Neobacillus sp. PS2-9: one gene and its partner. The protein of the gene in region 2 interacts with the protein of the main gene of each other region in a pairwise test. Links are inferred from orthologs where the notes say so. Each region holds a gene or a part of one and is shown on either strand. Other genes may lie near its edges.

What was found. The genes of interacting proteins can lie anywhere in the genome.
Region 1: the proteins of RCG25_RS02135 (region 2) and recA interact in binary tests that used the Bacillus subtilis proteins (3 or more experiments, as listed by UniProt). The link is inferred for Neobacillus sp. PS2-9 from one-to-one orthologs.

What each region holds. Positions count from the first base shown.
Region 1 is NZ_CP133269.1:3,514,059-3,516,950, forward strand. It holds recA (recombinase RecA), read right to left. Parts: upstream 2,023-2,892; coding sequence 979-2,022; downstream 1-978. Other genes in the region: rny (ribonuclease Y), read right to left, coding at 1-662. UniProt on the Bacillus subtilis protein: Multifunctional protein involved in homologous recombination, DNA repair and competence.
Region 2 is NZ_CP133269.1:413,805-418,300, reverse strand. What follows is about bases 803-3,635. They hold RCG25_RS02135 (YveK family protein), read right to left. Parts: upstream 2,678-3,635; coding sequence 1,928-2,677; downstream 803-1,927. Other genes in these bases: RCG25_RS02130 (HIT family protein), read right to left, coding at 3,136-3,414; RCG25_RS02140 (CpsD/CapB family tyrosine-protein kinase), read right to left, coding at 1,234-1,938; RCG25_RS02145 (tyrosine-protein phosphatase), read right to left, coding at 803-1,095. Outside these bases: more of RCG25_RS02145, read right to left, coding at 331-802; RCG25_RS02125 (hypothetical protein), read right to left, coding at 3,650-3,841; RCG25_RS02120 (CBO0543 family protein), read right to left, coding at 3,889-4,386; RCG25_RS02115 (CBO0543 family protein), read right to left, coding at 4,383-4,496. UniProt on the Bacillus subtilis protein: Required for YwqD kinase activity. May bring YwqD and its substrates into contact. Probably involved in the regulation of capsular polysaccharide biosynthesis.

The DNA of each region.
Region 1 (2,892 bases), 3.1 Mb from region 2 along the record:
TTCATTTCGTCATTTGGAAGGTTAACGACTGATACAGTCGTCTCCGCAACATGGTCAGCAGCGCAACGTTGGATTGCTAGCGAAAGAATTTCCTTCGCTTTCTTATCAGCTTCCTCTTTTGCACGATTTTCGCTTTCCTTAATCATTATTGCAGTGTCGTAGACAAGTTCCTGCTCCATCTTGTCAATAATGATCGCTTTAGCTTCCTCACGAGTTAAGCTCGAAATCCGTTCGAGTTCAGTTTGTTGTGTTCTTACCAACTCGTCCACTTTGCTTTCCATCTCTTCAATATGCTGTTGTCTTTGGTTTAGAGAATCATCCTTCTTTTCTAAAAGATTTTCACGCTTGTTTAACGTTTCCTCTTTTCGATCTAAATTCTCTTCTCTTTGCAGTAAACGGTTTTCTTGTTTTTGCATTTCATTTCTTCGTTCACGAACCTCACGCTCTGCTTCTGTTCGAAGCTTGTGAATTTCATCCTTTGCTTCCAGCAAAGCTTCTTTTTTCAATGAATCAGCATCACGTTTAGCATCTTCAAGAATCTGCTCAGCAGCATTCTTTGCACCAGCTACTTTTGCTTCAGCAATGGATTTATGAACAAAATAGCCAACAACGGCACCGACGATAAGGCCAAGCAAAATGGAGATGATAGTAATTAGGTCCATCGTTACACCTCCTCTTGCTATGAACTTTTGTTACATTTTTTTAAGTGTCGGCATGTACATTGTTTAGACTCAACATACAGCAAGCACCAGGGCTTTTCAAATTGTAATATTACCAAAAATGTAAAATATACATGTTAATTGTAAAGCTGTGAATATTCATTGTCAAGGCTTAGTCCACTAGGCTTTTTTAAATATTTAGAATTCGTCATCAACTAATACTAGAATGAACAGTGTACTAAGTGAATTATTATTAACTTCTTTTCATAAAAATACAGATGTTATCAAAAAAGCAAAACCCAAAAGGGGCTTTGCTTTATTAATTATCTAGTAAATTAAATTCCTCTTCTTCTTCAACTTCCGTCACGAACTTTTCACCATCTAAGCCGTAGTGCTCACGGATTTTTTGTTGAATTTCAAGACGGACATCAGGGTTTTCTTTTAAGAAAAGCTTAGCATTTTCACGGCCCTGACCTAGTCTTTCATCATTATAGGAATACCATGAACCGCTCTTCTGAACGATATCTAGTTCGGAGCCTAAATCGATGATTTCGCCCTCTTTAGAAATACCTTCTCCATACATAATGTCTACTTCTGCCGTACGGAAAGGAGGAGCAACTTTATTCTTAACAATCTTTATCTTTGTCTTATTACCAACGATATCATTTCCCTGCTTTAACGCCTCTGCACGACGCACTTCAATACGGACAGTAGAATAGAATTTTAATGCGCGTCCACCTGGTGTTGTCTCGGGATTACCAAACATAATTCCAATTTTTTCACGAATTTGGTTAATAAAGATAGCGATCGTCTTTGATTTGTTAATGGAACCTGATAGTTTTCGCAGTGCTTGAGACATCAAGCGAGCTTGTAAACCAACGTGAGAATCTCCCATTTCACCTTCAATTTCAGCCTTTGGTACTAATGCTGCTACTGAGTCAACTACAAGAATATCAATTGCACCGCTTCGAACAAGTGCCTCTGCGATTTCAAGTGCTTGTTCACCCGTATCAGGCTGCGATAACAATAACTCATCAATATTAACACCCAATTTTTGTGCATATGCGGGGTCTAATGCATGCTCAGCATCAATAAATGCTGCTTGTCCACCTTTTGCTTGTACTTCTGCAATTGCATGTAAAGCAACAGTTGTTTTACCTGAGCTCTCAGGGCCATAAACTTCAATTATACGGCCTCTCGGATATCCACCAACTCCAAGTGCAGCATCAAGTGCTAATGACCCACTCGGACTCGTAAGAATCCTTGTATCAGTTTTCTCTCCCATCTTCATGATGGAACCTTTACCAAATTGCTTTTCAATTTGTTTTAACGCCATTTCTAATGCCGCTTTACGATCACTCACGAATCTTTTCCTCCCTTATATATAAACACATACTTAAAATCTATCGATTTAAAACCTATTAATAATATACCTTCTTTTTAGGTATTTGTCGAGTAAAAAAACGAACATTTATTCGATTGTTTTCTATGTGCTATTTATGTAATAACTAGCATATCCCCCTACTTTTTGTATAAATAGGCATAAATCTCAGCTTTTAAATGGAATTTGGGTTAATTGTCGGAAATCTTTTTTGAGAATAATTGTTAGACGGTTGTTCTTTATGACCGGTCTTCTTTCTTTTCGTCTGCTCGGGCTCGTAGACTACTTCTACGTGACCATTTCCTCTTTTTTCCCTACTCTTAGGGCTCGTAGACGGCTTCTACGCGACCGTTTCCTCTTTTTTCCCTACTGTTCGGGCTCGTAAACGGCTTCTACGTGACCATTTCCTCTTTTCCCCTACTGTTCGGGCTCGTAGACTGTTCCTACGCGACCGTTTCCTCTTTTCCCCCTACTGTTCGGGCTCGTAGACTACTCCTACGTGACCGTTCCCTCTTCCCCTACTGCTCGGGCTCGTAGACTGCTTCTACGTGACCGTTCCCTCTTTTTCCCCTACTGTTCGGGTTCGTAGACTGTTCCTACGCGACCGTTTCCTCTTTTCCCCCTACTGTTCGGGCTCGTAGACTACTTCTACGCGACCGTTCCCTCTTTTCCCCCTACTGTTCGGGCTCATAGACTGCTCCTACGTGACCGGTTCTTCTTTTTTCCCCTCTGTTCGAGCTCATAGACTGCTTCTACGCGACCGGTTCTTCTTTTTTCCCCTCTGTTCGGGCTCGTAGACGGCTCCTACGCGACCGGTTCCTCTTTCTTTTCCTCTACTTGGGCTCGTAGACG
Region 2 (4,496 bases):
ATTGCTCCCCCTTTTATCTTTCTATCTTCCAAAGCACTTTCACCCACTAAAGCAAATGGGCAAAAAAATAAATACCTAATGGAAATCCAAGTGTCTTGACACTCATTCTTTCATTAGATATTTATTATTTTTACTATTACTTGGGCATTTAACCCAACCTCACATCATGCTTTCGACGACAAGCGTCTAAGAACAGGAAGATCACTCTTCCCTCCCACAGCACAATCGAGTGTCCCCATGGATAACGGACAGGGAAACCTCGCCGTTCAGGCGATTCAACCTGAATTAGATGTATAATACAACCACTTTGTCCTTATCAGCTTGTGCTTTTTAAAATATATTAAAGAATCTTTTCTTTTTAACTCGTTCCGGCACTTCTTTATAGACATGACTACCTGCAATTAACAATTCTGCATTTTCTTCAAACAAATACACCATGTCATTTCCATATTTCGTTTCAATGAGATCAAATGCTTCTCTCATTTTAAATGGCCGGCTGAACGTGTCATGTGCATCAGAGGCAATGAAGTGGGTTAAGTTGGCTTCAATTAATTGGTGGGAAAAGTTCTTTATCTTTTTTCCAAAATCACCGCACACGCTTGAAGCCGTCACTTGGGATAACGCTCCCTTTTGAATCAAATTATATAGAATCTCGGGATTCTCGATGATTTCCTGGTTTCTTTCCGGATGAACAATCACTGGAATCAGCCCTTTATTCTGCAAATCATAAAACATCGTCTCTGTATATCTCGGCACATGGCTTGAAGAAAATTCTACCAATACATATTGCGTATGGTTGACTGGCAGGATTTCTCCCGCGCTGTAGCCTTCTACTAACTCTCCATGAATCCGTACTTCTTGGCCTGGTAACACCTTTAAATTGATCTTCTCATCAAGTAAGACTCGATTTAATTCTTCAACTTTAGCAAGGATACTTTCCTTATCATTTTCATAACGGTTGTTCATATGGTGCGGTGTGGCCACAATGGTATGGATGCCTTGATTTACAGCAACCTTTGCCATTTCGATACTTTCCGACAAATCCCTTGCCCCATCGTCAACACCCGGCAAAATATGACTATGTATATCTACCATTTCTCCACACCCTTACCGGTATTTTAGGACTATTACTATAGTACCACTGTCAAAAAAAAAGAGAAAGGGTGGTATTTTGTCGAAATCTGTCACTTCTCAAAAATCCCAACTAGTAATTTTTACCACCCATTAATCCCTTTATTTTGCACCGTAATAATAGTAATAATCATTGTTCTTTAATTCTTTATGGTTTAGTACCACGCCAAGCAGCTTGCCTTTTGCATTTTCAAGTAGTTCCTTACTCTTCTTCGCTTGATCTATTTCAGTTCTTTCACTATATACTACTAAAATCGAGCCATCACACTGATTAGCAAGAATCTGCGGATCGGCCACAGCTAACAATGGCGGCGTATCGAATATCACATAATCAAAGTTCTGTTTTGCTTCTTCAATAAACAGCTCCATCGATTTCGAGCTTAATAGCTCCGCTGGATTTGGTGGAATCGGTCCACTTGTTAAGATATACAAGTCCTGCTCTTCTGTTTCTACTACTGCTTTTTCAAGTGAAGCCTGTTTCGTTAAAACAGTAGTGAACCCCACCTGATTGTTTACTGCAAACGTATGATGAACGGTTGGTTTACGGAGATCACCATCAACTAAAAGTACTTTTTTTCCAAGCTGAGCAAATGTTACCGCTAAGTTTGCCGCAGTAGTGGACTTTCCTTCTCCTGGTCCGGAAGAAGTAACCATCATCGCTCTTATTTCACTGTCTATCGAGGAGTATTGTATATTAGTCCGAATCGTACGGTATTGCTCAGAAATCGGTGACTTTGGAGCAATCGCTGTAATCAGCTTACGACTAGAGTTGGTGCTTGTTACGTTTTTTTTCTTTTTAAGAGCCAAGGGTCTCACCTCTAACTGTTGTATTTCTTGATGCTCTACGTTTCTTCCATTCATCTAGCTTTTGGTCTTCAATCGCCGCAATAACACCTAGGATTGGAAGCTCTAGTATTTTTTCAATATCCTGCTCATTTTTAATTGTGTTATTAAAGTATTCTAGTAAGAACGCAAGTCCGACACCGGCCATTAAACCAACTACAATGGCAGTCGCAATATTTAATAGTGGACGTGGTTTAATAGGTGATGGATTTTCAGTCACATCTGCTTTCGCTAAAATGCTGACGTTATCCACTTTCATGATGTTCTCAATTTCATTTTTAAACACTTCTGCTGTTTTGTTCGCAATTTGGGCAGCTAATTCTGCATCCGGGTCCTGAACAGATAGGTTCACAACCTGGGAATCCTTTTCACTACCAACGGTAATCTTTTCCTTTAATTGAGCTGCGGTCATATCTAAATTCAGTTCTTTTGATACAATATCTAAGATCGCGGGGCTTGTTATGATGACGTTATAGGTATTAATTAATTGTAGATTGGTTTGTAATTCACCAGAATTGTACATGCTTTGGTCATTTTTCGCTTGGTTCACGAGAATCTGTGTAGAAGCTTGATAAATCGGGGTTAGCACGTAAAAGCTTATAATTCCACTGACTAATCCTGCAATGATTGTTATTGATACGATTAGGAGCAATCGTTTTTTCAACGTTTCAAGTAACTCTTTTAAACTGATAGTCTCTTCCATTTCGTCCTCCTAAATATCTTGATACAAAACATAGAATATTATATCACAATTTGTAAATTTTTACTGATATTTGTCAGATATATTTCAATATTATTTCACTTACTCTATTAAACACCTATTTGTAAGAAATTTGAAGGGGAATTTACTAGTTGGAGTGATTTTCCACAGTTTTATTTTTAAAATCTAAACCTCATTACGATTGAAAACGCATGCATTTATAATACTTGAAACACGCTGAAAATGATGAGAACAAAAAAATATCCGACTCCTATAGAGCCGGACTCACAATACAAATATAATTAAAAGGGGGTCTAGAAAAGTAAGATATGCATCTCGTTTTCTTATACTTACTATACCCCGATTGTATGAACAAACTATGAATAAACCTTTAAAGATGTTTAAAATATGTTTGTTTAGATTGCACAGGTGCATTTTTGCGAGAGAAGAGATAACCTTATTTACTCGTATGCCTTACTCATTACCATTTGTAGCTGATGGATTAACTTTTCCTTTAATTCTAAATGCGTTCCATCCCAATACTGATACTGGCTATCCCGCCACCTGTCAGGTGAATATTGCCATACAGGATACGGCTTCCGTTCCTCCGGCTCCCAGTCGTAACGCGGAAAAATATGTGCATGAAGGAAGGCATCTGTATTTCCATAGATGGAATAGTTGATTCTCCTTGGCTGACAGGCGGCCTGAATCGCGTCCCCAATTATACTCATATCCAGCAAGTAGTCACTCCTCTGCTGGAATGGCAGGTCGTTTAAGGTGTTCACTTCCTCATACGGTAATAGTACGCAATACCCGGCAGGAACTGTGTATCGCCGATGACGGCGAACCCGCTTTTCATCCGCGCTAGGACCATGGGATTTTCCCCTCTATGGGCCGCGCCGATTCGGTCGTTTTTCCAACTCATGTAACTTCCCCCATTAGAAAGTAGCTGCTTTGAAGGCAACTCCCCGTCTTCTATTGTTCTTTGTTATTCGCTTGGACCGCCTTGATTAAGGCATCCAGCTTGTCGTTTCTCTCTTGATCCAATCTGGTTTTGTCGTTCATGAACCGCAGTGTCCGAACGATGAAATAGATTGTGAATCCAAGAATAATCAAATACAATACAATCGGAAAAAGTGCAAATAGGCCAAACCGTAAGTCTCCCATAGGGCTGCCTCCATCATTATGGATTTATACCATTATTATACAATAACCTAATCTTGGTGTATTGCACTATCATCCATCTCTTTTTCAATCCCCTTGAAAAACCATACACAAAACCACCTTGTTGCGGCAAAGGTGAGGAATAGCGTAATCCATGTCCAGTACCAGGCCCAGTTCAGGTAGTGGATTAAATCGGTATATTTTTCGAGAAAGATTTCCGGTACGGTCAAGACGGTGCAGTAAGCACAGTAGTATAGGAACTGGATGAGCTTGCTCCGCGCGTACGGGTAGAACACATTGAACATCGCACAAACAGCCGGATAGACGTAAAACTCATAGGTAAAGCTTGAGCGATTGACGTCTGCAAATAGCCGTACTGGGTACGTTAGCATTCCATACTCAACGACAATTAAACCAAAGATCCATGTGATTCCTTGTTTGAATAAGAAGGCGGTTACAGCTAGGCGAATTTTCTTTTTTGGGATAAAGAAAAGCATTCCGGTCGTTAGGATCCAAACCGCGAGTAAAATCCACCATTCTAGTCTCATTTGACAGCCTCCCTATCCACATGCAAATGGGCCCTGTCTTTAAAGAACCATTGGTAGATGAGGTTCGTGACGGCAAATATACAAAAGAAATCTATCCAGGTCAGGTACCA